DNA from 2 places in the Variovorax cryoconiti genome. Region 2 is predicted to be linked to the other one. Evidence: riboswitches for the same ligand, from Rfam matches in the RefSeq annotation. Region 2 holds a riboswitch; the other holds the start of a gene.
What was found. A riboswitch is a leader RNA that binds a small molecule or an ion and turns the genes downstream of it on or off. The one in region 2 is predicted to bind glycine.
Positions count from the first base shown of each region.

Region 1 (7,870 bases), on a different contig from region 2:
CGGCGCGATCGGGATCGCCTTGGCCAGCCTGAAGAGCCCGCCCAGCACCGGCACGCGGAAGATGCGGTGGTCCATGATGAAGCGGATCGGCCGCGGGCTGGCCGCCATCAGCAGCACCGCGTCGATGAAGCTCACGTGGTTGCACACCAGCACCGCCGCGCCCTCGGTCGGGATGTGCTCGTCGCCGCGGATGCGGAAGCGGTAGATGAAGTGCGACAGCAGCCAGGACACGAAGCGCAGCAGGTATTCCGGCACCAGCATGAAGATGTAGAAGGCCACCACCGCGTTGGCGATGCCGGTGAACAGGAATATCTGCGGGATGGTGAAGCCGGCCTTGAGCAACGCGCCGGCGATGACCGAGCTGGCGATCATGAAGAGCGCGTTGAGGATGTTGTTCGCCGCGATGATGCGGGCGCGGTGCGTCGGCTGGCTGCGCAGCTGGATCAGCGCGTACATCGGCACGCTGTAGAGCCCGGCGAAGAGCGACAGCAGGCCGAGGTCGGCCATCACGCGCCAGTGCGCCGCCTGCGCCACGAACGCGCCCAGGCCCATCTCCGGCACCGCGGGCAGGCCGCGCGAGGCGAAGTACAGATCGATCGCGAACACGCTCATGCCGATGGCGCCGAGCGGCACCAGGCCGATCTCGACCTGGCGGCGGCTCAATGTTTCGCACAGCAGCGACCCGATGCCGATGCCGATCGAGAACACCACCAAGAGCAGCGAGGCGACCTGCTCGTTGCCGTGCAGCACCTCCTTGGCGAAGCTCGGGAACTGGCTCAGGAAGACGGCGCCGAAGAACCACATCCACGAGATGCCCAGCAGCGAGCGGAACACCACGATGTTGCCGTGCGCCAGCGTGAGGTTGCGCCAGGTTTCGCTGAAGGGGTTCCAGTTGATGACCAGGCCCGGGTCGGTGGCGGGCGCCGGGGGAATCGCCTGCGCCACGCCGCGCCCCACCAGCGCCAGCCCCACGCACGCCGCTGCCACCGTCGTGTGGCCGACGCCCGGCAGCGCCACCAGCAGGCCACCGGCCACCTGCCCGAGCAGGATGGCGACGAAGGTGCCCATCTCGACCATGCCGTTGCCGCCGGTGAGCTCGCGCGCGTCGAGCACCTGCGGCAGGTAGGCGAACTTGACCGGGCCGAACAGCGTGGAATGCAGCCCCATGAGGAACACGCAGCCCAGCAGCACCACCGCATCGGCCCGCACGAAACCCCAGGCAGCGATCGCCATGATGGCGATCTCGAGGTTCTTGACGACGCGAATCATCTTCGTCTTGTCGAACTTGTCGGTCAGCTGCCCGGCGGTGGCCGAGAACAGCAGGAAGGGCAGGATGAACAGTGCGCCGATCGCCAGGCCCGCCATGGCCGGCGGCATCCAGCTCAGCTGGAGCTGGTAGGTCACCATCACGGTGAAGGCAAACTTGAAGAGGTTGTCGTTGGCCGCGCCGGCGAACTGCGTCCAGAAGAAGGGGGCGAAGCGCCGCTGGCCCAGCAGGGCGAACTGGTTCGCGTGGACGTCGGTCGAAGCAGCAGCGGCGGGTGTTGTCATTCGAATGTCCCTGTCGGGGCTCCTCGGACCGTCATGGCAGTGGCGCGTGGATTGTGCCGCAGGGCCCGGCAGGTCAGCCCGTCGACCGCCTGCAACACCGGCCAGGCCGCGCAGGCCGCGACCAGGTGCTTGAGCGTGTGGCCCGAGACGACCTGCCCGGTCGCCTCGAAGATCCAGTGATCGCCCAGCTCAAGGACTTTGGCCACGGCATAGAAGAAGATGACCGCACCGAGCCTGAGGCCCATCGCGCCCGGCACCGGCCGCAGCAGGGCGAGCCCCAGCACCAGCGCCATGCCGCCGAACTGGACCACGGCCCATGGCAGCACATCGCCACGCTCGTGGTAGACCGTCACTGCCATCAGACCGCCTGCGAAGGCGACGCAGGCGGCCGGCCAGCCGGCGCGCAGGCTCACCCGCTCGCACACCGCCAGGCCGAGGATGCCGGCGAAGGCGATCGCCATGCCGGCGCGGTCGGCCGCGAGCCGCAGCGCGTCGGGTTGCAGGTGATAGAAGACCGAACCGGCCGCGGTGAAGATCAAGCCCGCGAAGAACAGCCAGGCGCAGTCCAGCGCGGCGGTCGAGCGCAGGCGCTCGTGCAGGGTGTCGAAGCGCCGCAGCCGCCACAGGCCCCAGAGGCCGAAGGCCGCGAAGGGCAGGTTGCTCAGCACGTCCATCGCGAAAGGCAGGCCGCGCCAGGCGCGCGCATCCGCAAAACCGGCACCTGCCGCTGAGGGGTCCGGCACGGCCGGCCCCAAGCAGGCGATCAGCACGAAGGCCGCGACGAGCCAGAGCAGCGCGCGCTCACGCCCCTCCAGCGGCGGGAGCTGCGGCGCCAGGCGTTGGAACAGCGGCCAGGTCGGAAAGCGCTTGGATCGGTTCATGGGGGACTCCGGTGGTGCGGTGGGAGCGGAATCTAGTTGCCACCGGCACAATTTGGCATCGAAAATCGATACGGTCTGTCAATCCAAGCCGACCGGTATCGAAAATCAGTACCAAGGACCCGTTTCCCATGAGCACCACCGTCGACCTCGTCCAGGCCGTGAAGAACGAACTCAAAAGCGCCCGCATGACCTACGCCGACCTGGCGCGCGGTCTGGGCATGGCCGAATCCAGCGTCAAGCGGATGCTTGCCAAGGGCGACATGCCACTCAGCCGGGTCGACGCGATCTGCCGGGCGCTCAAGATCGACTTCGCCGAACTGGCCCGCCGCGTGGCCGACGCCCAGCCGCTGCTGCGCGAGTTGACGCAGGAGCAGGAGAAGGCGGTGGTGCGCGACAAGAAGCTGCTGCTGGTGGCGATCAACGTGCTGAGCCAGTGGACGCTGGAGCAGATCGTGGCGGCCTACCGCATCACCGAGGCCGAGTGCATCACCTGCCTGGTGCAGCTCGATCGCATCGGCATCATCGAGCTGCGACCGCTCAACCGCTACCGGCTCAAGCTGGCCAAGACCTTCCGCTGGCGGCCGCACGGCCCGGTGATGGACTTCTTTCGCGAGAACGTGGTGCTCGACTACTACCGCGGTGGCTTCGACGGCCCGGCCGAGGGCCTGCTGCTGGTGCACGGCTCGATCAGCCGGGCGCTGGCGCCGTCCTTCCTCGAGCGGCTGCAGCGGGTGGCGCAGGATTTCGCGCAGCAGCATCAGACCGATCAGAAGCTATCGCCCAACGACCGCGAGGGCTACACCCTGCTGCTGGGCATGCGCAACTGGGAGTTCGAGGCCTTCACCCGCTTGCGCCGCAGCGACGCCAAACCCGCCAAGACGGGTCGAGAACCCTGAAAACAACACCCGACCATAGGCCGAATGGCCAGTCGCGCCAAATTGTCAACAAGGGTAAACTCTAGGCCTGCAGGAGAGCGGGTGTTCCCACCCCACCGTACGCGCAAACTCCCATGAACGCCGAGGTGAACCGCATTGCCGGTTCGATGACTGCGTCTATTGATCTAGCCGTCTGGAGAGCCATCGCCCTGGCGCGATGCACCGAAGGAGCAACCCCGCCGCACGTCGCTGCGGGCGAATCTCTCAGGTACCAAGGACAGAGGGAGCGGCAACCCGAACCCCGGATGCGACCAGCGGCCACATGGCTTGTCGTGCATCCGCCGTTTGTGCCATCCCACAAGGATTTGGACCATGCGCGTGATTGTTCTGGGCGGCGGGCTGCTTGGCGTCGCGTCGGCCTACTACCTCCAGCAACTCGGCCACGAGGTGACCGTGATCGACCGCCACGGCACGCCCGCGGCCAAGGTCCGGGGCCTGGTCGACACGCCCACGCCTGCCGGCCCCCTGCCCGCCCAACGTCCCGGCACCTTGTGGCGCTCCGCGTTCGAGCGCGTGCGCAACCGCGTGCATGGCTGGACCGGCTACCTGACCGGCACTGCCCATCGGCCCACGGAACGCATGGAACACCTGGCGCGCCTGGGCGCCTACAGCCGTGAAAGCGTGCGTGCGCTGGGTCGCGAGGCGGGCGTGACGCAGTCGCCGCAAGGCGCAGGCTGGATGCGGATCTACACCGACGCCGAGGCCTTCGCGCAATTCGCGCGCAGCGTGCCGCGCCTCCATGCGCTGGGCTGTGTGCTGCACCTGCTTTCGGCGGACGAGGCCCTGCGCATCGAGCCCTCACTCGAACCCCTGCGCGGCCAACTCGCCGGTGCCGCCTTCACGCGCGAAGGCACGTCGTCCGACGCCGCCGGTTTCGTCGGCAGCGCCATCTTCATGTGCCGTGCCGCCGGGGTTCACTTCCTCATGAACCACACGGTGACCCGGTTGCATGCGCGCGAGGGCCGGATCGACCACGTGGAACTGCGCAACGCCGACGACGAACGCACCACGCTGCGGGCCGACGCTTATGTGATGGCGCTGGGCAGCGGCAGCGCACCGCTGGCGCAGGAACTGGGCGTGCCGCTGCGGCTGCGGCTGGTCCACGAGCATTCGGTGCTGCTGCCGCTGAAGAACCCGGCACGGGCCCCGCAGGTCATGCTGCAGGACCTGGGCAGCCGGCTGCGCCTGCAGCGCGTCACGACGCCGGACGGCGACCGCCTGCGGGTATGGACGACGGTGCGGGCCGGGAGCGCCGCTGCCGCGCTGCGCGACGACGTGCGGCTGGCGCGCATGCTCGCGCGGGTCGAGACCTTGCTCCCCGGCCTGGTCGATACGCGCGGCGCGGTGCTGACCACCACCCCCTATGCACGCAGTGCCAGCGGCCTGCCGCTGATCGGCCGCACCCGCATGCGCAACCTGTTCCTGAACGTCGCACCGGGCGCACCCGGCTGGATCCACGCCTGCGGCGCCGGCAAGTCGATCGCCCGCATCGTCAGCGGGATGTCGCCCGAGGTCGAATTTGCCTTCGCGAAGGGCTAGGCGACGAAGACGGTCAGCACGCCGGTGTAGCCGTACACGTGGTGGCGGGCGATCTCGCCGGCCGCGAAGAAGCCGACGAGCGGCACGTCGCCCAGCGCATGCCGCACGATCTGCATCTCGGCATTGGGGGCGCCGAAGTGCGGCCCGCCCCGGCCCGAGCAGCTGACATACACCGCACCGGCCACCCGGCGCGCCGGATGCGGCGCCGCCTCGGCTTCGCCGGCGGCCACCGCGCGTGCGGTCGCCAGCGTCTGCTCCTCGGGCTCGAGTTCCTCGCGGATCTCGGCGCAGATGCGCATCAGGTCGGCCCGCGCGGCCTGCGCGTTGCGCCGGCAGAAACTCATGCGCATGCCGGCTTCGGCCACGTCGGCGATCGCGATGCCGCGGCGCGTCGGGTCGAGCCCGATGATGTGGCGCACCAGCACGTCGGCCCCGAGGTCGCCGGTGCGGCGGATGCCGTCGCTGCCCGCGTCGACCAGGCCCACCAGCGTCGCGCGCACCGCTTCGATCGCGGCCTGCGGCTCGTCGAGCGACACCTGCAGCTCGGCCAGCAGCACGTCGAGCGCCGGCTCGCCGTCGAGCGTGAGCAGCAGGTTGCCGTCGGCCTCGGTGATCTCGCGTTCGCGCGACACCGGCTGGCAGCCCTGCGTGACGCGCGACACCAGCCGCACGCCTTCGCCGAACAGCACGCCCGACATGCCCCCCGAGAAAACGCCGCCGGCCGCGCCGTGGCCACGGATGTTGCCGTTGCCCCCGATCGCGAACTGCAGCGATTCGTCGCGCCCCGACGAGAGGCCGCCGAACAGGTAGCCGGTGTCGGTGCGACCGGCCATCTCGCCCACCAGTTCGGCGAGCTCGTGCGTGCGCGGGTCGGCATGGACCAGCGCCGTATGCGCCTCGAAGCCGGCCATCTCGGAACTGCCCAGCGGCGCCACGCCGGAGAACACGCGGTACTGGTCGCTGGGCAGCGCGCACAGCATCAGGCTGAGTGCGGGCTCGTCGAAGTACTCGGCGTTGTTGGCCGCCACGCCGACGGCGACGGTGCCGGACCAGTCGGTCACCTCCGGCAGTTCGGCGCTGAGGTGGTCGAGGATCTCCTGCGCGTCGTCCGCGTAGTGGTCGGTGATGTAGAGCAGGCCCAGCGTCGGCGCGGAGGCGTAGTCGGGCAGCGCCATCTGCGCGCGCACCTGGGCCAGGGCGAGGCCGGCCGCCATGAGCCATTGCGGATGGGTGGCGTGGCCGGTGGGAAAGAGTTTCATGCGCGGGGTCCGGAATGTTCGGGAGGGGCGCAAGGCGGCGTCATCGGCTCCGTGAGCGCGATGCGGCCGGCGTCTTGCGCGCGGTGGTCTTGGTGGTCTTCTTCGCTGCGGCCTTCTTCGCCGTGGTGCGCTTCGCGGCGGCCGGCCGGGCGGCCGGTGCGCCAGCCGCGCCAGGCATCTTCAGCTGTCCGGCGTCCTCCACGGCGGTCTGGGCGATCTGCTGGAACTGTTGCGTGAGCGCGTTCCACCACTGCAGCGGGTCGACCACGCCGGGCTTGGCCGCGGTGCTCTTGCCGATCTTGGGCACGGACTCGGCCGGCGACGGTTCGGCCTCGGCCTGTTCGGGAGCGGCCGCCTCGGCGGGTGCGCTCGGCGGTGCCGGCGGGGGTTCCACCGGCTCCGCAACGGCAGCCGTGCGGGTAAAGGCCTTCGCCAGGTCTTCCATCTGCACGTTCATGCCGCGCAGGGTCGACAGCGTCATCTTCTGCACCTCGAGCGCCTGGATGGTCGCCTTGAGCGCATGGCCGTTCTGCTCGAGCCAGTACTGCACCGTCTTGAGTTCCTGGATGCGCTTGTCGACCTCTTCGACCGACAGCGTCGGGGCCACCCAGTTCGACAGGCTGGGCAGGCCGGGAACGGCGCCGCCGCCCGGGTTCGCGCCGCCGGCGAGGTTCTTCAGGAAGTCGAAGCCCGGGACAAACTGGCTGAAGGCGAAAGGGGATGTCGCATCGTTCATGGGTGTCTCCGGCTGTGGGCTCGCCAGCTTACTCCAGGGTGCCCGCAGCGCCGTCGGCGATCAGTGCTTGTGCATGTGCGCCGGGGCCGCGCCGGCGGGCGCCGCCGAGCGCACCGGCGCGTTCAGCGACAGCGTGCTCTTCGCGCCCTGCGCATCCTGGAACTGCAGCGTCAGCGGGACCGTCGTGTCCTTGGCGATCGGCTGCTTCAGGTCCATCAGCATCAGGTGGTAACCGCCGGGCTTGAGCTCGACCGTCTTGTGCTCCGGCAGGTCGAGGCCGGCGACGGCGCGCATGCGCATGGTGTCGCCTTCCATCTTCATCTCGTGCACCTCGGCCACGGCGGCAACCGGCGTCGTGACGCCGACCAGGCGCAGGCCGGCGTGCGACGTGAGCTTCATGAAGGCGCCGGTGCCGCTCTGGCCCGGCACGGCGGCGCGGACCCAGGCGTCCTGCACCTCGACCGGCGCGGCCGGTTGGGCAAGTGTCGACACGCCCGTGGCGGCGAGCGCCATGCACAGCGCGGCGCGGCGCAGCGAGGGGAAGAAAGTCATGCAGGTCTCCAGGAATTCAGAAGGCAGACGGTCCGAGTCGAAGGCGCTGCGCGAGTTCAACCAAGCCGTCTCGTGGTGGGCCGCCAAAGTCTATCGGCACCGGCGACAACGCCCGCGCGACTGATAATCCGCCGCATGAAATGCATCCCGCACCGCACCTGAGCGCCTGCCGTGACCTACACCTTCGCCTCCGCCACGGTCTTGCTGCTGCTCATCTGCGACCCGCTGGGCAACATCCCCATCTTCGCCAACGCGCTGCGGCACGTGGCGCCCGAGCGGCGCGCGGGCGTGATCCTGCGCGAGGTGCTGATCGCCTTCGTGCTGTTGCTGGCCTTCATGTTCGTCGGCGACAGCTTCCTGCGCGTGATGGGGCTGTCGGGCCTGTCGCTGCAGATCGCGGGGGCGGTGGTGCTCTTT
Region 1 is NZ_JBPJZI010000004.1:172,935-180,804, forward strand. It holds gene ACSFA2_RS12620 (MFS transporter) at 1-1,551, opposite strand, end outside; gene ACSFA2_RS12625 (hypothetical protein) at 1,548-2,432, opposite strand; gene ACSFA2_RS12630 (helix-turn-helix domain-containing protein) at 2,561-3,328, shown strand; glycine riboswitch at 3,491-3,598, shown strand; gene ACSFA2_RS12635 (FAD-dependent oxidoreductase) at 3,680-4,906, shown strand; gene ACSFA2_RS12640 (FIST signal transduction protein) at 4,903-6,165, opposite strand; gene ACSFA2_RS12645 (PhaM family polyhydroxyalkanoate granule multifunctional regulatory protein) at 6,206-6,901, opposite strand; gene ACSFA2_RS12650 (copper chaperone PCu(A)C) at 6,962-7,453, opposite strand; gene ACSFA2_RS12655 (MarC family protein) at 7,625-7,870, shown strand, end outside.
Region 1: another riboswitch for glycine. It lies ahead of ACSFA2_RS12635 (FAD-dependent oxidoreductase); the one in region 2 lies ahead of gcvT (glycine cleavage system aminomethyltransferase GcvT).

Region 2 (7,870 bases):
TCAGCGGCGCTGCAGTTCGCTGCCGCCGATGTAGATGCGGTTGTGCACCGGCGCGATCACCAGCTCGTTGATGCACACGTGCGGCGGCATCTCGGCGATGAAGCGGATGGTGCGGCCCATGTCGTCCTCCTGCAGCATCAGCGCCTTGTCCTCGGCGCTCGGCTCGACCGGGCGCTTCTTCAGGATCGGCGTGGCCACTTCGCCCGGGCACACGGCCGTCGCGCGCAGGCCGTGGACGCATTGCTCGATGTTGAAGTTGTGCGTCATCGCCGTGAGGCCCGCCTTGCTCGCCACGTAGGCCGGGCCGGTGAGGTAGCTCTGATGCCAGCCGGCGAAGGACGCGATGTTGATTACCGTGCCGCGGCGCCGGGCCTGCATGCCCTTGAGCACCGCCAGCGTGCAGAAGGTCGCGCCGTTGAGGTTGATGTTGATCACCTTCGCGAAGGTGTCGCCGTCGGTCTCGCTCCAGAAGCGCTTGGGGAAGTTGACACCGGCGCTGTTGACCAGGATGTCGACGCCGCCGTGCCGCGCCTCGATGGCGGCAGCCACGGCGTCGACGGCGGGGCGGTCGCCCACGTCGAGCGCCATCGCCGTGATGCGGCCGCGCGGTGCGCCCTTGGCCTCGGCTTCGGCGATCGCCGCGTCGAGCTTGGCCGCCTCGCGGCCCGAGATCACGACCTGGCAACCCGCCTTCGCCAGGTCGATGGCACCGGCCAGTCCGATGCCGCTGCCGCCGCCGGTGACCCAGGCGATCTGCCCGTCGAGGGGCTGCTTCGTTTCACTCATCGATGTCTCTCCTTGGAATGGGAAACATCGATTGTGCCGCCGTGATCAGCCCGTCGTGTAGTCGCCCACCGGCACGCAGCTGCAGAACAGGTTGCGGTCGCCGTAGACGTTGTCGACGCGCCCGATCGGTGACCAGTACTTGGCCTGCTTGAGAGCAACCAGCGGGTAGGCGCCAAGTTCGCGCGAGTAGGGGTGGGTCCACTCGGTGGTCATCAGGCTGGCGGCGGTGTGCGGCGCGTGCTTGAGCGGGTTGTCTTCCTTCGGCCAGACGCCTTCTTCCACCCTGCGGATCTCGCCGCGGATCGCGATCATCGCGTCGATGAAGCGGTCGAGCTCGGCCAGCGGCTCGCTCTCGGTCGGCTCCACCATCAGCGTGCCGGGCACCGGGAAGCTCAGCGTGGGCGCGTGGAAGCCATAGTCGATCAGGCGCTTGGCCACGTCTTCGGCGGTCACGCCGCAGCGGTCCTTGATGGGGCGCAGGTCGAGGATGCACTCGTGCGCGACATGCCCGTTCGGGCTCGCGTACAGCGTGGGGTAGTGGTCCTTCAATCGCGCACTGATGTAGTTGGCCGACAGGATCGCGGTCTCGGTCGCGGCCTGCAGGCCGGCCGCGCCCATCATGCGGCAGTACATCCAGCTGATCGGCAGCACGGCCGCATTGCCCAGTGGTGCCGCCGAGACCGCGCCCACGTCATGCCCACCGACACCGGCCGTCGCGTGGCCCGGCAGGAAGGGCACGAGGTCTTCGACCACGCACACCGGGCCGACGCCCGGGCCGCCGCCGCCGTGCGGGATGCAGAAGGTCTTGTGCAGGTTCAGGTGGCTCACGTCGCCGCCGAATTCGCCCGGTGCGGCCACGCCGACCAGCGCGTTCATGTTGGCGCCGTCGACGTACACGCGCCCGCCGTGTGCATGCACCAGCTCGCACAACTCTTTCACGCGGGTCTCGAACACGCCGTGGGTGCTGGGGTAGGTGATCATCACCGCGGCCAGGTTCGCGCTGTGCTTTTCGCAGGCACGCTTCAGGTCGTCGAGGTCGACGTTGCCCTGTGCGTCGCAGGCGGTCACGACCACCTGCATGCCGGCCATCTGGGCGCTCGCCGGGTTGGTGCCGTGCGCCGACGAGGGAATCAGGCAGATGTTGCGCTGGCCTTCGCCCTGAGCCACGTGGAAGGCCTTGATCGCCAGCAGCCCGGCGTATTCGCCCTGCGAGCCGGCGTTGGGCTGCAGGCTGATGCCGGCGTAGCCCGTGGCTTCGCAGAGCCAGTCGCGCAGCTGCTGGTCGAGCTCGGCGTAGCCCTGCAACTGGTCGGCCGGCGCGAAGGGGTGGATGTTCGCGAACTCGGGCCAGGTGATCGGGATCATCTCGCTGGTCGCGTTGAGCTTCATGGTGCAGCTGCCCAGCGGGATCATGCTGCGGTCGAGCGCCAGGTCCTTGTCGGAGAGGCTGCGGATGTAGCGCAGCATCGCCGTCTCGCTCTTGTGCGTGTTGAACACCGGGTGCGTGAGGAACGCCGAGGTGCGGCGCAGGTCGTCCGGAATGCGCACCGGGGCGGTGTCGGCCAGTTCCTCGAAGCGCGGCATCGGCGTGCCGGTGGGCACGAACAGCGCCCACAGCGTCTCGATGTCGGCGCGCGTCGTCGTCTCGTCGAGCGAGATGCCCAGGTGCTGCTGCAGCCGATGGCGCAGGTTGACGCCGGCCGCGTTCGCGTGCGCGAGGATGGCGGCGGTGTCGTCGCCAGTCTTCACGGTCAGCGAATCGAAGGCGGTGGTGTTGACCAGCTCGCGGTCCATCTGCTCGAGGCCCGCGGCCAGGATGCCGGTGAGCGCCGCCACCCGCTGCGCAATGCGCGTGAGGCCGGCGGGGCCGTGGTACACGGCGTACATGCTCGCGACGACGGCCGGCAGCACCTGCGCCGTGCAGATGTTCGATGTGGCTTTCTCGCGGCGGATGTGTTGTTCGCGCGTCTGCAGCGCGAGGCGGTAGGCCGGCGAACCGTGCACGTCGACGCTCACGCCGACCAGGCGACCCGGCAGCGAGCGCTTGAACGCGTCGCGGCAGGCCAGGTAGGCGGCGTGCGGGCCGCCGTTGCACATCGGCATGCCGAAGCGCTGCGTGGTGCCGCAGACGATGTCGGCGTCCCACTCTCCGGGGGGCGCCAGCAGCGTCAACGCCAGCAGGTCGGCCGCCACGCACAGCGCGGCGTCGCAGGCATGCGCATGGCCGGCCAGCGGACGCAGGTCGTGCACCTGGCCGGTGGTGCCGGGGTACTGCGCCAGCACACCGAAGAAGTCGCCGCTGGTCATGAGGTGCGGCAGCGTTTCGGACGCAGTGCTCACCTTGATCTCGATGCCCAGGGGGGCCGCGCGCGTGCGCAGGACTTCGATGGTCTGCGGGTGGCAGTCGCCGGCCACCAGGAAGATGTTGCTTTTGCTTTTCACGCTGCGCTTGGCCAGCGTCATCGCCTCGGCCGCGGCCGTCGCTTCGTCGAGCATCGACGCATTGGCGATCGCCATGCCGGTCAGGTCGCAGACCATGGTCTGGAAGTTGACCAGCGCTTCCATGCGGCCCTGCGAGATCTCCGCCTGGTAGGGCGTGTAGGCCGTGTACCAGGCCGGGTTCTCGAGGATGTTGCGCAGGATCACGCCGGGCGTGTGGGTGCCGTAGTAGCCCTGGCCGATGAAGTTGCGCGCCACCTTGTTCTTCGCCGCCATCGCCTTCAGCTCGGCCAGCGCGTCGGCCTCGCTCACCGGGGCGGGAAGCTGCATCGGCCGCGTGCGGCGGATGGCCGGCGGCACGATGCCGTCGATCAGTTCCTCGCGCGTGGCCGAACCGATGACCGGCAGCATGCGTGCCTCGTCGGCCGGCTCGATGCCGATGTGACGGGCGATGAACTCGTCGGCGTTCTCGAGTTCGCGCAGGGTGGGGAAGGATGGCGTCGGCATGGGCATGAAGCGATGGGGCGAAGAGGAAAGGCGGGGATCAGCTCTCGGCTGCGAACTTGTCGTAGTCGGCGGCTTCGAGCAGGGCGTCGAGCTGGGCGGGCTCGCTCAGCTTGACCTTGAAGAACCAGCCGGCCGCCAGCGGGTCGCTGTTGGCCAGCGAGGGGTCGGCGCGCAGGGCTTCGTTGACTTCGGTGATCTCGCCCGAGACGGGCATGAAGACATCGGCGGCGGCCTTGACCGATTCGACGACGCCGGCGACTTCGCCCTGCGCGAAGGTCTTGCCGACGTCAGGCAGATCGACGAACACGACGTCGCCGAGCGCGTCCTGCGCATGCACGGTGATGCCGACGATCGCGGTGTCGCCAGCGGCCTGGACCCACTCGTGGTCCTTGGTGAATTTGGTGCTCATGGGGGCTCCTGATAAGGGGTGAAAAAGAAATCAGCCTCGGTAGTATCGGGTCGGCACGAAGGGCAGGGTGGTGACCTCCATCGGCACCGGCTTGCCGCGCACGATGGCCTGCAGGCGCGTGCCGGGCGCAGCGAAGGCGGTGGCCACGTAGCCCATGGCGATCGGCCGGTCGGCGGTTGGCCCGAGCAGGCCGCTGGTGACCTGGCCGATGGCGACACCTTCGAAGGACTCCAGCGGCGTCCCGTCGCGCACCGGGATGCGTTCCAGCGCGACCAGGCCGACTCGGCGGCGCTTGAGCGTGTCATGGTCGGCGATGCCGGCCGCACCCGATGCCGCGGCCGCCAGCTGGGCCAGCACCTTGTCGGCCCCCGGGAAACCGCCCGCGCGCGCGCCGCCGGTGCGCCGCACCTTCTGGATCGCCCAGTTGAGCGAGGCCTCGACCGGCGTGGTCGTTTCGTCGATGTCGTGACCATAGAGGCAGAGCCCGGCTTCCAGCCGCAGCGAGTTGCGCGCGCCCAGGCCGATGGGCTGCACCTCGGGCTGCGCCAGCAGCAGGCGGGCCAGCGCCTCGGCGTCGCCGGCCTTCACCGAGATCTCGAAGCCGTCTTCGCCGGTGTAGCCGCTGCGGGTGACGAAAGCGGAGATCTTCACGTCATCGCCGCCGATCTGCACCGCGCCGCCCGTCATGAAGACGAAGCGCTCGACGCCCGGCGACAGGCGGGCCAGTGTGGCGGCGGCCTGCGGCCCTTGCAGCGCGAGCAGCGCGTGGTCGGGCATCGGCTGCACGTCGCAGCGCGCGCCGATTTTCTGCTGGATGTGGGCGATGTCGGCCACCTTGCAGGCGCCGTTCACGATCACAAAGAGCGACCCGTGGCCTTCGTTGAAGAACATCAGGTCGTCGAGGATGCCGCCCGCGTCGTTCAGCAGCAGGCCGTAGCGCTGCTTGCCGGGCGCCAGGTCGACCACGTCGACCGGCATCAGCGTCTCGAACGCGGCAGCGGCGCCGGGGCCGACCAGGCGCAGCTGGCCCATGTGCGAGATGTCGAACAGGCCAGCGGCCGTGCGGGTGTGCTTGTGCTCGGCCATCAGGCCGGCGGGGTACTGCACCGGCATGCTGTAGCCGGCGAAGGGCACCATGCGGGCGCCGAGTTCGACGTGCAGGGCGTGCAGCGGGGTCTTCTGGAGCTGAAGCGAATCGTCGGAAGCAGCCATGGGCGCTCTCCAAAACAGGGGCAGACGAAATCCACGACGCAAGTCATGGGCCACCCCTGCTGTCCGCTCTACCTGAGAGATTCGCCCCGCCTTTTCAGAGGCTTAGGGTTTGCTCCTTCGGTGGGCCGGCGTGTCGCGATGGACGACCGACCTCTCTCCAGCAAGGAAACGCCCGGATGAACGGGCGCCTCGTCAGTCCTTGGTACCTGAGCGTTCGGATGGGTTCCTGCGCCTTCGGCGGCCCGTTGCGGGCGCTCTCCTGACCCGGGCGAGTGTAGTGGATCGGCGCGGGCTCAGTGCACCGTTTCGGCTGGCAACAACTTGGCGATGCGGTCCTGGATGGCGTCGGCACGCTCGTCGCCGGCCGCCTGTCGGATCTCGGAGAGCATCGTGTCGGCCACCGTCAGCATGGACGCGCGGTCGCGCGCCTCGCGCAGCGTGTCGCGCAAGACCTGCGCCATCGCCGGGTCGCGCCGCGCGAACATGCGCTCGCACAGGTCGAACAGGAACATGCGGGTGGTGGCGAGCGACGGCTTGCCGTCGAAAGGGTCGGCCGATGCGGTGTCGGGCGCAGCGGCTGCCGACGACTCGGGCACATCCGCCACGACGACGGCTGGCGCGTCGAAGCGCGCATCCGGCGCATGCAGGTAGCCCTCGTGCAACAGGTGGCGCGCCACGCGGAGCGCCTCGTCGCGGTCGCTGAAGAGCGGCACGAAGTCGGTCACCGAGCGCTGGCCGTCGGCCATCAGCAGCACGGCGCGCTCACGCTGCGTCAGCGTGCGGCGGCCGGGGCGCAATTCGTCGCGGGCCTTGTCGGTCTTGCTGAAGAACATCGGATGCCTGGCAGAGGATGGGCTCGCCAGCATCGGGGCAGGGCGTGACAGCGGCATGAAGGCCGCTGTCACGCCCGTGCGCAGGCGTGCGCTATTTTGCGTAGACCAGGTCGCGCAGCGTGAGCGAGATCGCCGGGAAGTAGGTGATCAGCATCAGGCAGCCGAGCACCACCAGCACGAAGGGGATCAGGTCCTTCACGATGCGGTCCAGGGATATTCGCGCCACGGTGCAGGCCGCGAACAGGTTCACGCCGAAGGGCGGCGTGATCATGCCGAGCGCCAGGTTGACCACCATGATCAGCCCGAAATGCACCGGGTCGATGCCGAAGTGCATCGCCACCGGCGCCAGGATCGGCGCCAGCACGATGATGGCCGCGCTGGTCTCGATGAACATGCCGATGATGAACAGCGCCGCGTTCACGCCCAGCAGGAACATGGCGGGCGACTGCAGCACCTCTTGGAGCCAGCGGCCGATGGCGTCGGGCACGCCGGCGCGGGTGATCAGGAAGGCGAACAGGCCGGCGTTGGCGATGATGAACATGATCACCGCCGACGACAGCACCGACTTGCGCAGGATCACGAACAGGTCGGTGACCTTGATCTCGCGGTAGATCACCATGCCGACGACCAGCGCATAGAACACCGCCACCGCCGACGCCTCGGTCGGCGTGAAGACGCCGCCGTAGATGCCGCCGAGGATGATCACCGGCATCAGCAGCGCCCAGCCGGCCTGCCACAGCGCGCGGCCGAAGGGCATGCGACCGTCGCCGTCGTTCTTGCCCCAGCCTTTGAACTTGCAGTAGACCCACACGAAGAGCATCAACGCCAGGCTGATCAGGATGCCCGGGCCAAAGCCCGCGATGAACAGCTCGCCGATCGACACCTCGGCGCTCACGCCATACAGGATCATCGGGATCGACGGCGGGATGATCACGCCCAGCTCTGCGCTCGTGGCCTGCAGCGCGGCGGCGTACGAGGTCGGGTAGCCGTGCTTGATCAGCGCCGGGATCAGGATCGCGCCGATGGCGAAGGTGGTGGCCACCGACGAGCCCGACACCGCCGCGAAGATCATGCAGGTGAGCACGCAGGTCATCGGCAAGCCGCCCTGCACGCCGCCCACGATGCTCTTGGCGAACTCCACCAGGCGGCGCGAGATGCCGCCGGTTTCCATCAGGTTGCCGGCCAGGATGAAGAAGGGAATGGCGGCCAGCGGAAACTTGTTGATCGAGTTGAAGATCTCCTTGGCGGAGATCAGCATGTTGGCGCCATTGACCTGGATGCCGACAATCGATGCGAGACCGATCGAGACCGCCACCGACACCGACAGCGCGAAACACAGCACCATCGTGCCGACCATCATGGGCGTCATGATGTCACCCCCACGCTCGGCATTTCATGTCCTCGCTGCCCCCCGAGGGGGCCGTTCGCTTGCTCGGGGCGGCCCGGCGCGGCGCTCATTGCGCGGTCTCCAGCTCAAGCCGCTTCGGATCGAGGAAATTGCCGGCGATGCCGAACAGGGAAAACACGGCGCCCACCGGCAGCGCCAGGTAGGCCCAGACCATCGACAGGCTCTCCAGGCCGGCCATCGACTGCACGCGGCCACGCATCGCGTAGTCCCAGCCGTACCAGAGGATCACCAGCATCAGCACCAGCGCGGCGATGCTCACGACGGCGTCGAGCACGC
Region 2 is NZ_JBPJZI010000014.1:31,305-39,174, reverse strand. It holds gene ACSFA2_RS23990 (SDR family oxidoreductase) at 1-786, opposite strand; gene gcvP (aminomethyl-transferring glycine dehydrogenase) at 832-3,732, opposite strand; gene gcvH (glycine cleavage system protein GcvH) at 3,770-4,141, opposite strand; gene gcvT (glycine cleavage system aminomethyltransferase GcvT) at 4,172-5,353, opposite strand; glycine riboswitch at 5,403-5,524, opposite strand; glycine riboswitch at 5,537-5,625, opposite strand; gene ACSFA2_RS23970 (hypothetical protein) at 5,647-6,186, opposite strand; gene ACSFA2_RS23965 (TRAP transporter large permease) at 6,278-7,555, opposite strand; gene ACSFA2_RS23960 (TRAP transporter small permease) at 7,641-7,870, opposite strand, start outside.